2 regions of the Methylophilus sp. YYY-1 genome follow, and region 1 is predicted to be linked to the other one. Evidence: predicted binding sites of a transcription regulator. Region 1 holds the regulator's gene; the other holds the start of a gene.
The links. Region 1 encodes sigma-54, which starts transcription at its own class of promoters, with help from an activator protein. Its sites were predicted from a motif close to TGGCACNNTTCCTGCT; they were not measured.
Positions count from the first base shown of each region.

Region 2: a site for sigma-54 is predicted at 6,194-6,209, ahead of GOC95_RS14100 (transglutaminase family protein). Genes of this name have one in related genera too.

Region 1 is NZ_WOVG01000002.1:83,938-94,241, forward strand. Features, by position in the region: gene gltA (citrate synthase) at 1-1,025, opposite strand, end outside; gene GOC95_RS07005 (anhydro-N-acetylmuramic acid kinase) at 1,209-2,324, opposite strand; gene tyrS (tyrosine--tRNA ligase) at 2,449-3,687, shown strand; gene GOC95_RS07015 (RNA polymerase factor sigma-54) at 3,733-5,277, opposite strand; gene lptB (LPS export ABC transporter ATP-binding protein) at 5,284-6,027, opposite strand; gene lptA (lipopolysaccharide transport periplasmic protein LptA) at 6,036-6,650, opposite strand; gene lptC (LPS export ABC transporter periplasmic protein LptC) at 6,709-7,332, opposite strand; gene GOC95_RS07035 (KpsF/GutQ family sugar-phosphate isomerase) at 7,358-8,359, opposite strand; gene GOC95_RS07040 (cation:proton antiporter) at 8,584-10,304, shown strand, end outside.
Region 2 is NZ_WOVG01000005.1:225,627-235,930, forward strand. Features, by position in the region: gene GOC95_RS14090 (transglutaminase family protein) at 1-239, opposite strand, end outside; gene GOC95_RS14095 (circularly permuted type 2 ATP-grasp protein) at 248-2,788, opposite strand; gene GOC95_RS14100 (transglutaminase family protein) at 2,864-6,154, opposite strand; gene GOC95_RS14105 (SPFH domain-containing protein) at 6,262-7,107, opposite strand; gene GOC95_RS14110 (NfeD family protein) at 7,135-7,581, opposite strand; gene GOC95_RS14115 (FAD-binding domain-containing protein) at 7,664-8,944, shown strand; gene GOC95_RS14120 (esterase-like activity of phytase family protein) at 8,990-10,304, opposite strand, start outside.

The DNA of each region.
Region 1 (10,304 bases):
ATTGCCAGTTTGAACATCGGGTCATCGTGCAGGCCCAGTTCATTGAGCACTTCATGGCAGGTTTTGCGCATGATAGAAGCGCGGGGGTCCATGTTGCGATAAACGCGGTGACCAAAGCCCATCAGGCGGAAGCTGTCGGTTTTGTCTTTGGCGCGTTTGATAAATTCGCCGATGCGGCTGACGTCGCCGATTTCTTCCAGCATGTTAAGTGTGGCTTCGTTGGCGCCACCGTGTGAGGGGCCCCATAGCGAGGCGATGCCGGCTGCGATGCAGGCAAACGGGTTGGCGCCGCTGGAGCCGACCAGACGCACGGTAGAGGTAGAAGCGTTTTGCTCGTGATCTGCGTGCAGAATCAGAATCCGCTCAAACGCACGGGCCAGAATCGGGTTGGGCACATAGTCTTCACAGGGCGTGGCGAACATCATGTGCATAAAGTTTTCGGCGTAGCCCAATTTGTTTTTGGGATACATGAATGGCTGGCCGATGTTGTACTTATAGCTCCAGGCGGCAATGGTGGGAACTTTGGCCAGCAGGCGCATGGCAGCCACTTTACGTGATTCCGGGTCGGACACATTGTTGTTGTCTGGATAGAAAGCCGCCATGGCGCCTACGACCGCGATCATGACCGCCATCGGGTGCGCATCGCGGCGGAACCCACGAAATACATTGCTCATCTGGTCGTGCAACATGGTGTGTTCGCTGATGGTGCTCACGAACTCCTCACGTTGATTGTTATCCGGCAGTTCGCCGTGCAGCAACAGGTGCGAGACCTCAAGGAAGTCACAGTTCTCGGCCAGTTGCTCAATCGGATAGCCACGGTAGTAAAGCAGCCCTTTTTCACCATCAATAAAGGTAATGCCAGATGTACACGATGCGGTAGACATGAAGCCAGGATCAAACGTGAAATAACCATGTTTGCCCAAGCTGCGGATATCAATCACATCCGTGCCCAGTGAGCCTTTTAGTACCGGTAGCTCAATTGCGCTACTATCGTTGTCAAATGTAATGGTCGCCTTGGTAGCCATAACGTACTCAGTCTTTAATCAAGTTGGTTAAATTATACGCAATCGTTTTGTTTTATCACCGCTTGTGCGGTGACTGTCGCGGAAAAGTTAAAAAAACAATCAAAAGCCTGCACCAGATGTAATCAAGTCACTGGTGCGTTTGCACTGCTTTTGGGAATCATTGCTACGCGTCGTTGCCGGTGCTTAGTTGGGGTAAACGGCACCCAGAATGCGTGGCCCCGCCGCGCCGGTGACCGCGGCCAAATTGCCTGGCAAATGATCTACACAGCGTTGCGCCAGCCAGGCAAAGGCGACCGCTTCCACCCAGTCCACGCCAACGCCCAATTGATCCGTCAGCTGTATGGACTGGCCAGACAGTGCCTGCAGTCTATTCAGCAAGGCCAGATTATGTGCACCACCCCCACAGACGTAGACTTCCTGAGCCCCTGGGCAGAATCGCGTCAGCGCATCGGTGATGCTCACTGCTGTTAACTCAAGCAAAGTACGCGCCACATTTTGTGCACTGTCGGGGTACTGAGGCAGCAGTTGCATTAACCAGGTGTCGTTAAACAGGTCGCGTCCCGTACTTTTAGGTGTGGCCAGTGCAAAATAAGGATCGGCCAGCATGGCATTGAGCAAGTCTGGATTAATTTTCCCGCCAGCTGCCCAGTGCCCGCCCGCATCATAGGGCTGGCCTGTGTGTTGCTGCGTCCAGGCATCCATGAGCAGGTTGCCGGGTCCCGAGTCAAAGCCTGTGACTTGTCCGTGTGCTGGCAGATCACTCAAGTTGGCAATGCCGCCGATATTAATGATGACGCGATGCCTGTCTGCACTCGTAAACACCGCCTGGTGAAAGGCCGGCACTAACGGTGCACCTTGGCCGCCAGCGGCAATATCGCGACTTCTGAAGTCGCCAATGACCGTGATCCCTGTTAATTCTGCCAAGCGGGCATGGTTGCCCAATTGTATAGTGTATGCCAGTGTCGGACAGTGCCGGATGGTCTGGCCATGGCAACCGATGGCTGTCACGGCCTCGGCACGGATGTCGGCGAGCTTAAGCAGTTGCTTGACGGCTTGCGCGTAGAGTTCTGCGAGCTGGTTAGCAACCACTGCGGCCTCGTGTAACTCGTTATTGGCGGGCGTGTGCAAGGCCAGTAGACGCTGTTTAAGCGCGTCAGGGTAGGGCAGAAAATAGGTGGCCGTTTGTGTCAGTTGCTCGCCCCGTTGCGAGGTGAGCACGGCATCCACCCCGTCCAGGCTGGTACCGGACATCAGTCCAATAAACAAACGTGGCTGGGAGCGATCGGCAGAAACTTGCATGGGTGTCATTTTAACACTGCTCCAGCCGCGCTTACAGAAATGCATGGGATTACGTTAAAATAGCTGTTTTACTTATTTGAGACGGTGCCATCAGTGCGCATCGTTGTATTTGACGGATACCCGCATGACCGATACCAAACAACCCTCATCTGAAGTGCCAGCATTGAGCCCAGAAATTGCCAAGGCGTTGGCCATTATCAAGCGTGGCGCAGATGAGTTACTGATAGAGCAGGAGCTGGTCGAGAAACTGAAAACAGGCAAGCCGTTACGTGTGAAAGCAGGCTTTGACCCTACCGCGCCCGACTTGCACCTGGGTCATACCGTCCTCATTAATAAATTGCGCCAGTTGCAGGACCTGGGCCATCAGATTTTATTCCTGATCGGTGACTTTACCGGCATGATTGGTGACCCGACTGGCAAAAGCGCCACCCGTCCACCCTTAACCGTGGAGCAGGTCAAGGCCAACGCCGATACCTATGCTGCACAAGTCTTCAAAATTCTGGATCCCACCAAAACCGAGATTGTCTTTAACTCCAACTGGTTAAGTGAACTTGGCGCGGCGGGGATGATTAAACTGGCTGCCAGCCATACCGTGGCCCGCATGCTGGAGCGCGATGACTTCTCCAAACGCTTCAAGGGTAATCAACCGATTGCGATTCACGAGTTTCTGTACCCGTTACTGCAAGGATATGATTCGGTCGCCCTGCAAGCGGATCTTGAGCTCGGTGGTACCGACCAGAAGTTTAACCTGCTCATGGGGCGTGAGTTGCAAAAGCAGGCCGGCCAGTCGCAGCAATGTGTGCTGATGATGCCGTTGCTGGAAGGGTTGGATGGCGTCAATAAAATGTCTAAATCACTCGGTAACTACATTGGCATTAGCGAGGCGCCAGAGACTATTTTTGCCAAGATCATGTCGATTTCAGATGAACTGATGTGGCGCTATATTGATTTGCTGTCTTTTGCGACGCTGGAAACCATTGCCGAATGGAAGGCGCAAGTCGCCAGCGGTGAAAATCCCCGCAATATCAAGGTCGGCTTTGCCCAAGAAATTGTGGCGCGTTTCCATGGTCAAGCCGCGGCTGAAAAAGCCTTGCAGGACTTCCAGACCCGTGCCAAAGGCGGCATCCCGGATGACGTGCCCGAAGTTGAAGTGACCATTGAAGGCGAGAGCATCGGCATTAGCCAATTGTTGAAACAGGCGGGCCTGGTCGAAAGCACCAGTGAAGCCATGCGCGCAGTGCAGCAAGGCGGCGTCAAGCTCGACAGCGTCAAGGTGGATGATAAGAATCTGCCTTTGACAAAAGGTGTGACAGTGATCGCACAGGTGGGTAAACGTAAATTTGCCAAGATCACAATCAGGTGATTTGAGCTGAGAAACAAAAAAGGCCGCATCTGCGGCCTTTTTTGTTTAGAGCGTTTTGCGCAAGTTCGCGGGAGGAATATTCAGGGACTCGCGATATTTGGCTATGGTACGGCGGGCAACGACGATACCTTGTTGTGCCAGTGTGTCGGTGATCTGGTTGTCCGACAAAGGCTTTTTCGGGTTTTCTTCGGCCACCATTTGCTTGATCAAGGCGCGGATAGCGGTGGCAGAGCAGGAGCCGCCTGCATCTGTGGCCACCGAGCTGCCAAAGAAGTATTTGAGTTCATAGACGCCACGCGGTGTGAGCATATACTTATGTGTGGTGACGCGGGAAACTGTGCTTTCATGCAAGTCGAGTTCTTCGGCGATTTCACGAAGCACCAGTGGCCGCATGGCAATTTCACCATGTTCAAAGAAGTTGCGCTGGCGATCTACAATGGCTTGTGACACGCGCAAAATGGTCGAGAAGCGCTGCTGGATATTTTTAATCATCCACTTGGCTTCCTGCATCTGGCTTTGCAGGTATTGGCCTGAACTCTCGCGGTTGCGCTTGAGGATGTCCGCATACATCTGGTTGATGCGCAGTTTGGGGATCACGCCATCATTTAAAGAGGCGACCCAAATGCCCTTGATTTTTTTAACCACCACATCGTGCTGGATAAAGTGATCGTGACTAAAGCTGGAAAACTCGCTGCCGGGTCTGGGGTTTTGCTGGCGGATCAGGTGCTGCGCCGCCTTGAGTACCGCTTCATCGCAACCAAGCACCTTGCGCAGTTTGACAAAGTCTTTGTTGGCAAGCAGCGCCAGGTGGTCTTTGGCAATGGCAATGGCGGTTTGCAAGTGTGGCGTTTCTTGCGGCAAACGCGTCAGTTGCAAGAGCAGGCACTCGCGTAAATCGCGCGCACCTACGCCTACAGGGTCCAGATTCTGGATCAGCTTGAGGGCGGTTTCCAGTTCCAGCAGCTCGACCTCAAGTTCGAGTGGCAAGTGCTCCACAATCTCCTGCAGATCTTGCTCCAGATAGCCATCATCAGTGATGCTATCCAGTAGCAGTTTGACCAGGCTCATGTCACGTTGCGATAAATGTGCCAGTTGTATCTGATCAATCAGATGCTCGCGCAAACTGATGCTGGTGGTTTCCTGTCTGGAAAAGTCACTGTCTTCGTCTTCCTGATGATTGCGTCCGGCTTCGTCCCAGTTGCTGGTGCTGCCAAACTCTTCATAATCATCTTCAAACTCTGGCGGCGTGAATTCCTCGTTTAAATTGGGCAGGTCGCTCTCGCTCCCGCCCAGCTCATCGTGCAAGTCTTCACGCAGACTTTCTGCCGGTGCGGTGATCTCTTGCTGCGTTGCCATGTCAAACGAGCTGGCATCTGTCGGCTCAGCTTCTACAGTGGGGGGAGGCGGTGTGTTATCTTCAAACTCGCCTTCTTCACCGTCTGACATTTCCAGTAACGGGTTTTCCTGCAGGATGGTTTCCAGTTCCTGGTTCAGTTCCAGCGTGGAAAGTTGCAGCAAACGGATCGATTGCTGCAGCTGCGGCGTCAGCGCCAGATTTTGCGAAATACGTAATTGCAGGTTCTGTTTCATGACGGATTACAGCCTAAAATTCTTGCCCAGATACACTTCACGCACACCTTCATTCTGAATGATTTCATCGGGCGTGCCTGCTGCAAACACAGCGCCTTCATTGACAATATAAGCGCGGTCACAGATATCCAGCGTTTCGCGCACATTGTGGTCGGTGATTAAAATACCAATATTCTGACTGCTCAGGTAGCGGATGATTTTCTGGATTTCGATCACCGCAATCGGATCAATCCCGGCGAACGGTTCATCCAGCAAAATAAATTTAGGGTCAGTGGCCAGGCAGCGCGCAATTTCAACGCGTCGACGTTCGCCACCAGACAAGCTGACGGCCTGACTGTTGCGGATGTGCTGGATATGCAATTGATCCAGCAAGGATTCAAGCCTCGCCTCACGTTGCTCTTCCGTATAGGGACGGGTTTCAAGAATGGCGAGGATGTTGTCGGTTACGCTGAGCTTGCGGAAAATGGATGCTTCTTGGGGCAGATAAGCCAAGCCCATGCGCGCGCGCTCATGCATGGGCGCGCGGCTCACGTCGGCGCCATTCAGCGTAATGTTGCCTTCATCCAGCGCAACCAACCCGACAATCATGTAAAAGCTGGTGGTTTTGCCTGCCCCGTTGGGACCCAGCAAGCCGATCACTTCGCCACTGCGTAACTCAAGCGTCGTGTTTTTGACGACGGTACGGCCCTGATAGGTTTTTTTCAGGCGGTTAACCTGCAAATGGTTCTGATCTGCTGCCATGGTTTCCATCTTTATGCTTACTCTTTGCCTTGCTCACCAGTGTTTTCGGCAGGGGCAGGTTCGACCTTGAGTTGCAAGGAGCGATTCATCCGTAACCCCTGTTGAGAGGTTGGCTTGTTGTCAATGACAGGCGGTGTGGTTTTATTTTTAGGCTGTATGGTGGCCTTGACGCGGCTGCCAGCCGTCCCGTTCGGGTTGGCTTTGGTGCCGCCAATCACCTCGGCATACTCGGCGTTAGCGTCGTAGCTGATATAGTCCCCGGTCACGATGTCTTCACCACGTTTAACCCAGGCATTGGTATACAGTTGCACTTTATCCATGCGGGCGTTGTATTCGATACGTTGACCACTGCCTTGCATCCACTCGTCTTTACCGGTACGTTTTTGTTTGAACGTGGTGGGGTTGCCGGTACAGGTGCTATGTTGAAAGCCGTCCTGATCCTCGCGTACGATCATTTTGTCCGCCTTGATTTGCAAAGTGCCCTGATTAAGAATCACGTTGCCCGTGTAGATACTGATTTTTTTAGCATCGTTCACGGTCACGGTATCCGCTTCAAGCTCTATCGGTTGATCTCGGTCAGATTCTTCGGCTAGCACACTCAGCGGCATGGACAATAGCGCCCATACGCTCATGCAGATCGCTAAAAATAAGGGCTTGTGCGTGTTCAACTCATTTCTCCATAATCAACGGTCATTGGCGTTCTGTGTTTGACGCCTGGGCCGGGCTTGCCAAATTGCTGGCGACGGGTGGACGCTCATAATGCACATGCACCCGGTTAAACAATTGCATGGTATCAGCCCGGTTATCAAAACGCATGCCCGTGCCTGTAATCACTGTCGCCGGTTTTTGGCGGATGATCACCGGCTGGTCTGTGTGTGCCACCTCGGTATCCGGCTCCAGCCAAAGCCGCTCGGTTTGCATTTGTGTTTCTGGCTTGGTGGCAGAGGCTTGGCGGATCACCTTGACCTGATTGCTAAACTCCACCAGTTTACCATTGGCGGAAACACGTCCTTGCTGACCATAAATTTGCGTGTAAGGCTTGTTCAGGCCAAACTGGGTAAAGCGTGGCCGCTGCAATTCTGCATAGTCATTGGCAGGAAAGTGGCGCATTTTTGCAGCCGCCAGCACATATTTGGTATTGCCGGACGCATCCGTGCGGGTACTCACAAAGTTGTACAACATGTAGTCCGGCGCTTGGCGATTAAGTATGTTCATTTTGAGTGCTTGCTCTTGTACATTCTGGTTAATCCAGAAGGTCAGCAGCGCCAGCAACAGCATTAACGCAATCGGCAACAAAATGGGGTGTTTAAGCATGCCTGAATTCTAATGCCTGTTTAAGCTAAACGACTTTGGCTTTCAATAAGTCATGCATATTGAATGCCCCTACCAACTGCCCTTGGGCATCTACTGCCAAAAAGCCATTTATTTTGTGCTGCTCCATCATGTTAACTGCTTCAACCGCCATCTGATTCGTCTCCAGCAAATACGGCTGTTTGTTCATCACGGTATCAATGGATGCCTGTGGATTGTTCTTGCCCTGCATAAACAAGCGGCGCAAATCGCCATCGGTAAAAATGCCTATTGGGCGTTGCGCGTGGTCCACAATAGCCGTGAAGCCCATGCCCTTGAGTGAAATTTGCGTGATGGCTTCCTGAATGGAGGCGTGTTGATCAATTTGGGGCACGGCCGCGCCGGTACGCATGACATCCTTGATGCGCACCAGTAGCCGTCTGCCCAAGCTGCCACCGGGATGCGAACGGGCGAAGTCTTCGGCAGTGAACTCTCGCAAATCGAGCACGCAGAGTGCTAAGGCATCGCCAAGGGCCAAGGCCGCTGTCGTGCTGGCTGTGGGAGCCAAGCCGAGTGGGCAAGCCTCATGGCTCACGGCAGCACTCAAATGCACTTCCGACTCACGTGACAAGGTGGAGTCTTCGCTGCCCGTGATGCTCAACACCCGAGCACCTATGCGGCGGATCGCCGGCAAAATATTAATAATTTCATCACTCTCGCCAGAGTTGGACAGCGCGATCACCACATCTTCTGCCGTAATCATGCCCAAGTCGCCGTGGCTGGCCTCGGCCGGGTGCATGAAAAACGCCGGTGTGCCGGTACTGGCCAAGGTGGCCGCAATTTTGCCGCCGATATGGCCGGATTTGCCCATGCCCGTGACCACCACCCGGCCCTTGCAGGCCAGAATCATATGGACGGCGGCCTCAAAAGCCGAGCCAATGCGGTCTGCCAGATGCCTGATCTCATCGGCTTCGTGCAACAACACCCCTCGTGCGCGCGACACGATATCGGGTGTTTTAACAAGATGGATGCCGGAATTTGCTGTCATCATGGCGGGTAAGTATAACAAGCGAGTTGCCTGACAATAAAGTAAAACACCCTTTTTTTACGGTTTTTTTATTCTCAGGCACATTTTTTGCATAAAACAAAGTTTTGTGGCACGATGCATCATCCTGAAACAATTGCGTTTCATAATAGACCTTGACCCTTCAGCGCTGGCTGATGGCGATCAAACCCCTGTTTGACCGGCTTGGTATAAATGCGTTAGAGCTTTGCATGTTTGATTCCCTGATACATCTTTTATTACTGCTGACCAGCTCGGTCTTCGCCGTGGGCTTGTTCCGCATCCTCGGCTTGCCTGCCATGCTGGCCTATTTTGTCATCGGCATCGTGCTGGGCCCGCACGCCCTGGGCTTGCTGGAGGACGAAGAGTCCGGTCGCCAGGTGGCCGAGTTTGGTATCGTGTTTTTGATGTTTAGCATCGGTCTCGAGTTTAGTCTGCCTAAGCTGTATGCCATGCGAAAAACGCTGTTCGGGCTAGGGGGCGGACAGGTCGTGCTGACCTTGCTGGCTAGTCTGGTACTGGGCAAAGTGGCCGGGCTCAGCCTGACTTCTGCTTTTATCATTGGTGCGGCCATCACCATGTCCTCGACCGCGATTGTGTCCAAAATTCTGATGGAGCGTGTAGACCTTAACTCCAGACATGGTCGTCTCAGTATCGGCGTGCTGCTTTTCCAGGATCTGGCCGTGATTCCGATTCTGGTGTTGATCCAGACGCTAGGCTCGCATAGCGACAATTGGCTGGATGTGTTGGGGCTGACGCTGTTCAAGTCGTCTGTACTGCTGTTTTTACTGTTCAAGTTCGGGAAAAACATCCTTAACTTCTGGTTTGAGCTGGTGGCCAAACAGCGCTCACGCGAGTTGTTTGTGCTCAATGTGCTGATGGTCACCCTGCTGATGGCGGCAGCCACCAACTATGTCGGCTTGTCCTTTGCGCTGGGGGCCTTTGTCGCCGGGATGCTGATTTCCGAGACCAAATACCGTTATCAGGTTGAATCAGATATTGCGCCTTTCCGCGATATCTTGCTGGGTCTGTTTTTTATCAGCGTCGGCATGCTGCTCGACGTTTCCGTATTGATCAATCATATTGTATTGATTGTTTTCCTGTTAGCCCTGTTCCTGGTGTTCAAGATTGGCCTGATTGCCTTTTTAACCAAGTTGTATGGCTTTGAGATGGGCGTGGGTGTCCGTACCGGCATTATTCTTGGCCAGGCGGGGGAGTTCAGTTTTGTGGTGCTGGCCCTGGGCTTGCAAACGCATTTGATTGACGGCGAGTCCCTACAGCTGGTGCTGTCCGTGGCAGTTCTTTCTATGCTAGTGGCGCCGTTCATTATTCAATATAACGGCAGGATTGCGCGCAAACTGGTCAAGAGTTATACGCGTAATAGCTACAAGGTGGTGGAGACTATTCAGGAGCACAGCCTCGATTTGCGCGATCATGTCATCATCTGCGGCTATGGTCGCAGTGGCCAGTATCTGGGCCGCTTTTTGCGCGAAGAAAATATCCCCTATGTGGCACTGGATATGGATGCCAGCCGCGTTCAGGAAGCCGCCGCCGCCGGTGAAAATGTGATTTACGGCGATGCAGGCCGCCGCTCTGTGCTTGAGGCGGCCGGGCTGGCCAGGGCCAAAGCGGTGATTGTCAGCTATGCCGAAACGCGTGGCACCATGAAGGTGCTGCATGTAATCCAGGAAAAATATCCAACCTTGCCCGTGATTGTGCGCACCCATGATGACAGTGAAATGGATTTGCTGCGAGATGCCGGGGCGGCAGAAGTGGTGCCGGAAATTCTGGAGGGTAGCCTCATGCTGGCCTCGCATGCACTGGTCACGCTGGGGATTCCGCTTAACCGCGTGGTCAAACGTATCCGTCTGTTCCGCGAAGAGCGGTACAAAATGTTCAAAGGTTACTTCCGTGGCGTGAGCGATGCGGATAC
Region 2 (10,304 bases), on a different contig from region 1:
TGGAATCTGGAGGTGACTTCGAGTGACTGGTGCGGTGTCAGTAGCGTGAAGTAGTCATTGTGATTGCCGAAGAAATCCAGCCGCCGCGTCTGTTCCGCCGGCTGCGGCTCACAGGCCAGCGTATAAGAAACGCATTGCTGAAATGCGGTTTGCCGGGGCATTAAATGCAGTAATTGCTGCGATTGAATCACAGGCACATCGTAGCGATAAATGGTTTGGTGTTCGACCTGATAGCGCATGCGGGTCCTTAATGCCCAGAGATGACGACCGGACTGGCATAGCTGAAAAAGCGCAGGCTGAGGCGGTCAGACAGCGTTAAAGTCACCTCGTAGGTGTGATTGAGCCAGGCTGACAACTCTGGACTGCCTTGCATAAAGCAGGTGTCCGGGTCCAGTTGCAGCAACGCTTGCCAGCAGGCTTTCAGCTCGGCGGCAATGCCGCCTGCATTATCATGGGCATCCATTTCTTCGAGATATTTCACCAAGCCCTTGATTTGAAAAACGATGGCATTGGGATTATTGCCATCCATCAACAGTAAATCCAGCACAGGCAACCATTCGGGTTGCGAGGCGTAGCGGGCCCGGTAAGTGACCAGGTTATTGGTCACTTGTAGCAACCACTCAAGATTACTATGTTGTGGCATTTGCAAGGCACGGCTTAATAACACACACATAAACTGCAAGCGCTCAATCCGCCGTCCGAGCGACATAAACCGCCAGCCCAGATCACGCGTCATCCAGTCCATGGCAAAGCCGGTCAAGGTGACAAAATGATTCACGGCCTGCTCGATATACGACATCGCATCCTGCAAGGTGGCATGCGCGTGCCGGGTAATAAACTGCCGTGACAATACGTTCACGGTCCGCCAGTGGTCATTGGAGATGCGCTCACGCAGGTTGAACGCCTGTTGATACAACTGCTGCACGCTGGTAGCCAGACTGCCGGACTGCTGCGAGAACACGGCTTGTACCAGCAACGGCTCAATATCATCATCACTGTAAGGTTGCCATTTCGCCCATTCTTCATCATCTTTAGGCGAGGGCAACAGGTCAAACCACTGACACAAGCCCTGCATGGTCGGCCACTCGCCTTCGCGCGACTCCGGCGTGTATTCGAGCAAGGCGCGCAAGGTGGCGCGTAACATCATGGCTTTTTGCAGGTTGCGCACGGAATAGCGGCCATACCAGAACATGTTTTCTGCCATACGGCTGGAGAGCGAGGTGTTTTCACGCACCAGGTCCTGACTGGAGGTGGTTTTGCGCAACAAGCTGAACGCCGACTGCGTAAACTCCGAAAGCACCCAGGTGTCTTTGCTGGTGCCGCCACGCTGCATGGTCACCACGCGGCTATCTTTGCCGCTGGCGACGCGGGAAAGGCCGCCTGGCATCACCGCATAGCCATTGGGGGTGGCAAAGGCATAGACACGCAAACTCACTGCCAAGCTGCCCATTTGTGGCTGGTGATGATGATTGCTCAGCACAGGCGCATGTGAAATATCCACTTGCTCCTGGGCAATATAATGGCCGGGCTGCGCACGCAGCTTGGCAATCAGCGCTTCTTTTTGCGTGGCATTGAGATCCTCACCAAAAATGGGCGAAGATTGCATTTGCGGGTAAGCCGGTTTGATCACCAGATCATCCAGATGCTGGATCACATAGTCAAGCGCCGCAGATTCGCCACACCACCAGGTCGCCACCGAAGGCATATGCAACGACTCCCCGAGCAGCGACTGGCACAAGTTGGGCAAAAAGCCCAGCAAAGCCCCAGACTGCAGCAGATTCGCGCCCAGCGCATTGGCAATCAGCACATTGCCCAGTCGGGCGGCCTGGGTCAACCCGGCCACGCCTAACAGCGACTCGGCATTGAGTTCCAGCGGGTCACAATAATCATCGTCAATGCGGCGCAAAATGGCGTGCACAGGCTTGAGCCCGGCGATGGTTTTGAGCCAGACCACGCCGTTGCGCACCGTCAGGTCGTTGCCTTGCACCAGAGGATAGCCCAGATAACCAGCTAAAAATGACTGCTCGTGGTAGGTTTCGTTATACGGTCCTGGCGTCAAAATCACCACCAGTGGCGGCTCCCCCTGACTCAGTGGGGCAATGCCAGGGACAGTCTGTGCCTGATTTTGTGCAACGCGGTGCCCCCAATGTGCCAGACTGTCACGCATGCTGGCAAAAAAGCCGCTCAAGCGCTCAATATTGAGGTCGCGGAACATTTCGGGGAACACACTGGAAATAATGGTACGGTTTTCCAGCGCATAACCAGCTCCGGTGGGCGACTGGGTCCGGTCAGACACCACCCACCACTGCCCGTTAGGCGAACGTGCAATATCTACGGCATAGTTATGCAGGGCAATATTGTCGTAATGCGGGATGCCGACACAAGAAGGCAAAAAGCCGTTATGACCGTAAATCAGCGCCGGCGGCAGTTGACCACTGGCAAACAGGCGCTGTTCACCATATACGTCCAGCAATACCTGATTGAGCAAGGTGGCCCGCTGCGCCACGGCAGCAGCGATATGCTGCCACTCGTGCGAGGGAATAATCAGCGGCAAGACATCCAGATCCCACGGCCGCTGCACGCCATGCGTGTCTGCATAGACGTTATACGTCACGCCATTATCACGAATCTGACGCTGCACGGCCTCCATGCGCTTGCGCATGACGGCAGGCTCTTCACTCTCCAGCTGAGAAACCAGGGCCTGCCAGTGCGGACGTGGCTGGCCCCTGCTATCCAACAGTTCGTTATAGCGGTCAGAAAAATAAAGTTGATTAAGCACTGGTTGCATGCGTGGTTAGGCGAGGATCATGGTGCGACTCAAACGCGCGGCCTATTAAACAAGACCTTGAGTGTAACAGGATGTTCACACATTCGGCTGCCATCGCAGATCAAGCGTAAATGGAAAACGTGGATTCGGTGGTTCTTTTACCACAGTCACCTTGCCCGCCGTATGGCCATGCGCCCAGAATCGTGCAAAACGCCGTGCCTCAGCTTCATTGGCATTCACCGGGAACGTATTGTAATTGCGCCCCCCTGGGTGCGAGACATGGTAGGTGCATCCTCCCAGGGATTTTTCACTCCAGGTATCCACCAGATCAAACACCAGCGGCGCTTGCACCGGAATGGTCGGATGCAGCGCTGACCACGGACTCCAGGCACGGAAGCGGATGCCAGCCACATATTCCCCGGCATGGCCGGTTGGTTGCAGCGGCAAGGGTCGGCCATTACAGGTCACGACATGGCGACCATCGGTCAGGCCCCGCACACGCAACTGCATGCGCTCGACGGAAGAGTCCACGTAACGCGCGGTGCCCCCGCCCGCCATCTCTTCGCCCAGTACATTCCAGGGCTCTATGGCCTGGCGCAACTCCAACTCCACGCCATGATAGGCCGCGGTGCCATAGCGCGGAAAACGGAACTCGACAAAGGGCTCAAACCAGCGCTGTTCAAAGGCATATCCCGCATCTCGCAAATCGGCCACGACATCGGCGATATCTTGCGCCACAAAATGCGGCAACATCCAGCGGTCATGCAGCTCGGTCCCCCAGTGCACCAGTTTGCCGGTATATGGCGTTTTCCAGAAGCGGGCCACCAGCGCACGCAGTAACAGGCTTTGCAGCAAACTCATGCGCGCATGCGGCGGCATTTCAAAAGCACGGAATTCCACCAGCCCAAGGCGGCCAGTGGGGCCATCCGGCGAATAGAGTTTGTCGATGGAAAACTCCGAGCGGTGCGTGTTACCGGTTAAATCCACCAGCAAATTGCGCAGTAGCCGGTCGACCAGCCACGGCTGCTCGCTTTCCTTGCCTGCGGGTAAGGCTTGTTCCATCTGCTGAAAAGCAATCGTCAACTCATACAAATTGTCATCCCTGGCCTCATCCACGCGCGGCGCCTGACTGGTCGGGCCAATAAAGGTCCCTGAAAACAGATAAGACAAGGCGGGGTGATTTTGCCAGTAGGTAATCAGGCTACGTAATACATCCGGGCGCCGCAACATGGGGCTATCCGCCGGCGTTTCCCCACCCAGCGTGACATGGTTACCGCCGCCAGTGCCGGTGTGGCGGCCATCCAGCATGAATTTCTCGGTGCCGAGCCGGCATAGACGCGCCTCGTCGTACAAGACGTTGATGTTTGTCACCAGCTCTTTCCAGGTTTTCGCCGGGTGGATATTCACTTCGATCACGCCGGGGTCCGGCGTCACACTGAGCAACTTGAGCCTGCTGTCGCGTGGTGGGGGATAGCCTTCCAGCCACAGTTTGAGTTTCAAATCGGCCGCAGTTTGCTCAATGGCACTTAGCAAATCCAGATAGTCTTCCAGTCGGCTGACTGGCGGCATAAACACATACAGCCGGCCATTGCGCACCTGTACGCATAACGCGGTATGGACCACTTCCCGAGCCAGCGGCTGCGTTGTTTTGTGCTTGATCCGCACCTTGGGTGATTTGGCGGTCGCCAACGCTGCCTGTGGCTCAAACGGGTCCAGGGGAAATTCTGGCTCCATCTCTGCAGGCAACTGCCATGGCAGCGAGGACAAGGGCAAGCGCAAGCCCATGGGCGAGTCACCACCCAGCAGATACAAATGTTCGCGGCGCAACGGCCACTTGCTGGTCAGCCATGCCCCGGCAGACTGGCTCTCGTCCGGCTTGAGCGGCATAACATAACCAACCACTTGCCCCAAGCCCTGGTTGAGCAAATCTGCCAGCCGTTTGCGCTCTGTCGCATCCTGCAAATCCAGCTTGAGCGGATCGAGATTCACCGGTAACTGCTGCTCTTGTTGCGCGAGACTCATCACGTCTTCATACGCGGCAATCACACAATCTTTGGGAAAGCCCAACATGTCGGCCAGATGACGGGAAAAAGCTTCTGCCTGCGCTACGCCATAGCCGTCATTATGACCTTCGGCTGAAAACAGGCTGGCATCGCGCCACACCGGCTTGCCATCCGGGCGCCAGTAAATATTGATGGCCCAGCGCGGCAAAGGCTCACCGGGATACCATTTGCCCTGGCCATAATGCAAAAAGCCATCCGGGGCAAAGTGCGCTTTCAGGCGCAAAGCCAGGTCACCGGCCAGTTGCCGCTTGTGATCTCCCAGTGCCAGGGTGTTCCATTGTGCGCCATCCATATCATCAATCGACACAAAAGTCGGTTCGCCGCCTTGCGTCAGCCGCACATCGTGTTTTTTGAGCTCAACATCCACCTTGTCACCCAGCTTGAGGATGGCCTGCCAGTCCGCTTCGCTGTAAGGCTTGGTCACGCGCGGGTCTTCGTGAATGCGCGTTACTGTCATCTCATGCGTGAACGTGACCTCGGCGATATCGGTGAAGCCAGTCACTGGCGCTGCCGAGGAAGGAATCGCCGTACACGCCAACGGAATATGCCCCTCTCCGGCCATCAGTCCAGAGGTAGGATCCAACCCAACCCATCCTGCGCCGGGAATAAACACCTCGGTCCAGGCATGCAAATCGGTAAAATCCTTGTCGGTGCCACTGGGGCCATCCAGCGCCGCAACGTCGGCCTTGAGCTGAATCAGGTAGCCGGAAACAAAGCGCGCGGCCAAGCCCAGGTGGCGCATGATTTGCACCAGCAACCAAGCCGAGTCCCGGCAAGACCCTGTGCGCTTCTGCAGAGACTCTTCCGGGGTTTGTATGCCCGGCTCCATGCGCACGGTATAGCCGATTTCAGCCTGCAAACGCTGATTGACGGCCACCAGAAAGTCGACAATGCCGACTTCGGGTTTGATCACGGCTTGCCGCATTTCCGTCATCCACGCCTGCAACAAGGGCCCGACCGGATCGGGCTGCAAATAGGCGGTCAGCTCGAACGCCTGCTGCGCGGTATAGTTAAAGGGGTAATGCTCGGCATATTTCTCGACAAAAAAATCAAACGGATTGATGACGGTCATATCTGCCACCAAATCGACCGTAAAGTCGAGCTCACGCACCATTTCGGGGAATACGTAACGGGCAATGTAGTTGCCGTAGGGGTCTTGCTGCCAGTTGATAAAATGCTGCTCAGGATTAACCGTCAGAGAATACGACAAAATCGGCGTGCGCGCGTGGGCAGCGGGCTTGAGGCGGACTTCGTGTGGCGAAAGATTGACCAGGCGGTCAAATTGATAGCGGGTGCGGTGATGTAAAGCGACGCGTATAGCCACTGCTGATCCTCAATAATATTATGATTTTAAGCAGTGTGATGCAGGAAATATGCCAGCCACGCCAAAACCCAGCGCGTGGTGGCAATTAAACGCTACCCCTGATCGACTTACTTGCTGCCGCCTACCAGATTTTTGACCGCGCTCACCACATCGCCTGGCAGCACAACAATTTTGCTATTGTTGGAGTCGGCCATTTTTTGCATTGATTGAATATAACGGTCCCCCAGCAAAAAGGTGGCGGAGGTATTGTTTTCCTTGACCGCCTCGGCAATCATTTTAATCGCCGCTGCTGAGGCTTGAGCACCCACCATTTGCGCCTCTGCGTCTTTACGCGCGGCTTCCAGCCGGGCTTCTGCATTCAAGATCAACGACTGCTTGGCGCCTTCGGCTTCGGTCACCACCGCCACACGCTCCCGCTCGGCCGCTGCCTGACGCTCCATCGCATCCTGCATATTGGCAGAGGGTTTGATGTCTTGAATCTCCACACTTTTCACGGTGAGGCCCCAGTCCAGCGCCTCATCGGCAATCGCTTCTTTAAGCTCCGCCTTGATCCGGTCACGCGAGGTCAGCGCATGATTGAGGTCCATGCCACCGATGATAGAACGCAAACTGGTTTGTACCATATTGCGCATGGCTTCACGAAAATTTTCGATGCCGTAGACCGCACGCTCGATATTGGTCACTTTGATAAACGCCACCGCATTGGCCAGAATCACCGCGTTATCACGGGTGATCACCTCCTGCTCTGGGACATCGAGAATGATGTCTTTGGTGGTCACCTTGTAACTGACATTACTGAATACCGGGTTGATCACATTGAGGCCTGGCTTGAGAATGCCGGCAAATTTACCGAGCCGCTCGACCACCCATTCTTCGCCCTGCGGCACAATACGTACCCCTTTCACGATGGCGATCACTACCAGTACGATCACAATGACACTGACTTCGGTCATGACGACTCCCCTCAATAATTAAAACGATTAACCGTGGTGGGCAGGCGCCACACGCAAGCTGTTGCCTTCCACGGCGACAATGATTGCCGCTTGTTGCACAGCCATGGCCGTATCGGCATAAGCTACCCATTCGCGGCTACCCAACACCCCTTGGGCAAACCGGATCTTGCCCGGTTGCATGGGAGAAATAGCCTCAATCACCACGCCTTCACGACCGATTTCCTCGCCCTGCGCCTGTCCAACCCGCAAGTCAGGCTTGCGTTTCTCCAGCTTGCGCATGATGGTCAAGGCCAGTGCCGCCAGCACGGCATAATTCAGGGCTTGCAAGGCTAATGACATCTCTGGCCAAACCAGGGTGAGCGCTGCCATTGCCAGTGCGGCAATGCCTAGCCATAACAAGTACAAGGTGCCGAGCAGCATTTCCGAGCATAACAGCACCAGGCCCAATCCGCACCACCACCATCCTGTCTGCATAACCCGCCCCCCCAAACCACGATGAATAAACGACCACGAATCTTTGAGCGCATGGTATCACTACTTGTGTCAAAATGGGGGAATGACTCAACCGCCTGTCCGCCTTACGCTTGCGACTGACCGCCGGGAACGGCTGGTACAAATCCGCACCTGCTTTCCGCAGGCCAGCGGACCAGATTTGGACGACCGCTGGCAAGGCGGCCGCGTCACGGCATTGCAGCGACTGGCGGCCATTGATGCCGATGCGTATCACCAGACCCGGAATCATCTGGATGGCGCAGCCACCCGGCTTTCGCCTTACTTGCGCCATGGCTGCCTGTCCTTGCAAGAGACGGTGAACAGCGTCCGCCAAAGCGCTGGCAAGCGCGGTGTCAAACTGATTGCCGAGCTTAGCTACCGCGACTACTTCAGGCAAGTCTGGTACCGTTTTGGTGAGGCAATCAAACAACCCATGGAGTCACCTAAAGTGGCCCTGGGTACACAACCCTTGCCTGACTTTATTGCGCAGGGATTCACCGGGCTGGTATGCATGGATGAAATTGTGCGTCAGCTGCGACAAGAGGGTTACGTACACAACCATGCCCGCATGTGGTTTGCAGCCTATGTATTGCACTGGTTAAAAGTAGACTGGCGCCAGGCGGCAGACTGGTTTGAACAAAACCTGCTGGATGGTGACCTAGCTTCCAATCACCTCTCATGGCAATGGATAGGCGCCAGCTTTAGCCATAAACCTTATTTCTTCAACAAAGAGAATATCGTCAAATTCGGCGGCGGACACTGGTGCCAGCAATGTCCTGTGCGTTGCCCGTTCGATGCCAGCTACGAAACATTGCATCAACAATTGTTTGGCGCCCCTCCGCCGCAAACAGGTGATGAGGCTGCTGCCAGCCACAGCGCGTATTTGCCTGTGGAAATAACAGCGCAGCATTTGCCCCTTCGTGACGACAGTGCTGTGGTTTGGCTTCATGACGAAATGTTATCGCCAGAGCATGCTCTACTAAAGAGTAAGGCCCCTCGCGTCTTTGTATTTGACCCTGCACTTTATGGGCAATGGCCCCTGAAACGCCTGCAATTCATGGCCGATTGCCTGAGCGAAATCCCAGAGACAGACATATGGCTTGGCAGCACAGCACAAGTACTGGCAAGCTATTCGCAGAGGCATATCATCAGCCAGAACACTCCGAACGCGCTGCTCAAAGCAGCGGCTGACGATGCACGACTTACTTGGCTACAAGAACCCAGCCTCTATGACACCCACTTCAGCGACCATGAGCTGATGCGGTTTAGCCGCTACTGGAAAAAAGTTGAGCCGCTGGTGTTTGCCAACGACGATGAACGATTTTCAAACGATCCAGCCGCATAAAAAAAGCCGCCTTGTAAAGGCGGCTTTTTACTCACAACAGCTCGATTAGCGCTGACGACGACGTTGCAACCAACCCATCAGGAACAGGCCAGAAATCAGCATCGAAACATTGGCTGGCTCAGGCACGGCACTGACGGACAATGCCTGGTTCACAAATTGACTGCCATTCAAGTCTGCATCGGTAAACTTGAACACAAAGAACTTGTTGTCCCCTGCGATGCCTGGCACAAAGTCATTATCATTGGCCACATACAGGGTGTGATACAGCACGCCACCCTCCATGATGTCCTCGCCAAAAGTCATGCCTTCGAGCTTGGCAGGAATGTTAGTATTGGTAATCCCGGCATTGATGAGCGCCGCTTTCAGGTCAAGGAACAAGCTTTTTTGCACAGCATAGCTCTGCAAGTTATTTTGGCCACTGATGCCAGCACCACTGTTCAATGAGCCAATATCTACCGCTTGGTCACCCACGACGCCATCGCCATTTGCATCATTCAGGTCGATTTTGTAGATACGTTTCACATCCGCCTTGGAACCATCGCCCGCGCCCTTGCCATCACGCTCAAGCACAAAGAAGGTATGGTCATTGACCGCCAGAATCTCGCTGATGTTGTAGCTCTTGTTTTTATCAGAGAGGAAGTTGTCATAGACATACTGCTTGGTAGCCCCCGTTTTCGTATCAATCGTCACGATACGGTTGGTACGACCACCATCGCCACCATCCTGAATCAGCGGGCTTTGCTCAAAACCAACCAGTGTTTTGCCATCAGGCGTAATGGCCAGGCCTTCCATGCCTTTGTTGGCCACACGGCCGCTGGTATTGCCACTGATTTCATTCGCACCCTGGCTGCTCAAATTTTGCGCAGTAAATGCTGAAGGCAAGTTGTAGACATTGGTTCTGGCGCCGGTCGCGCGGTCAAACTGATAGACATAAGGGCCATATTCATCGCTGATATAAACGCTTTTGCCATCGTTAGAAACGCGGATGGCCTCTGGGTCGAAACGGCCATTATTCGAGTTGCTGGAGTTGGTACCCGCCAAAAAGTTATCTGAACGGCCATTAAAATAATATTTACCTGCATTTACCGTCGCGCCACTGCCCAATGTGTAGTTTTGGCCGCCCACGCTACCTGTGCCAGCGGCCCCGGTGCCGTAGTTAAGTGGCGTATTGCTGTATAACAGCGTGGTGCCAGTTAATGTCGGGGTCAGGTTATAACTGTAGCTCGAACCATTGTAAGTTTGTTGCAAACTGAGGTTGAGCGTTTGAAAGCGCGAAATGTAAGAGGTGGTATTGTCTACCAGCGGGTTATACTCGCTAGCATTCGGGCCACGGTCTGGCAACGCCAGGAAAGTACTACCA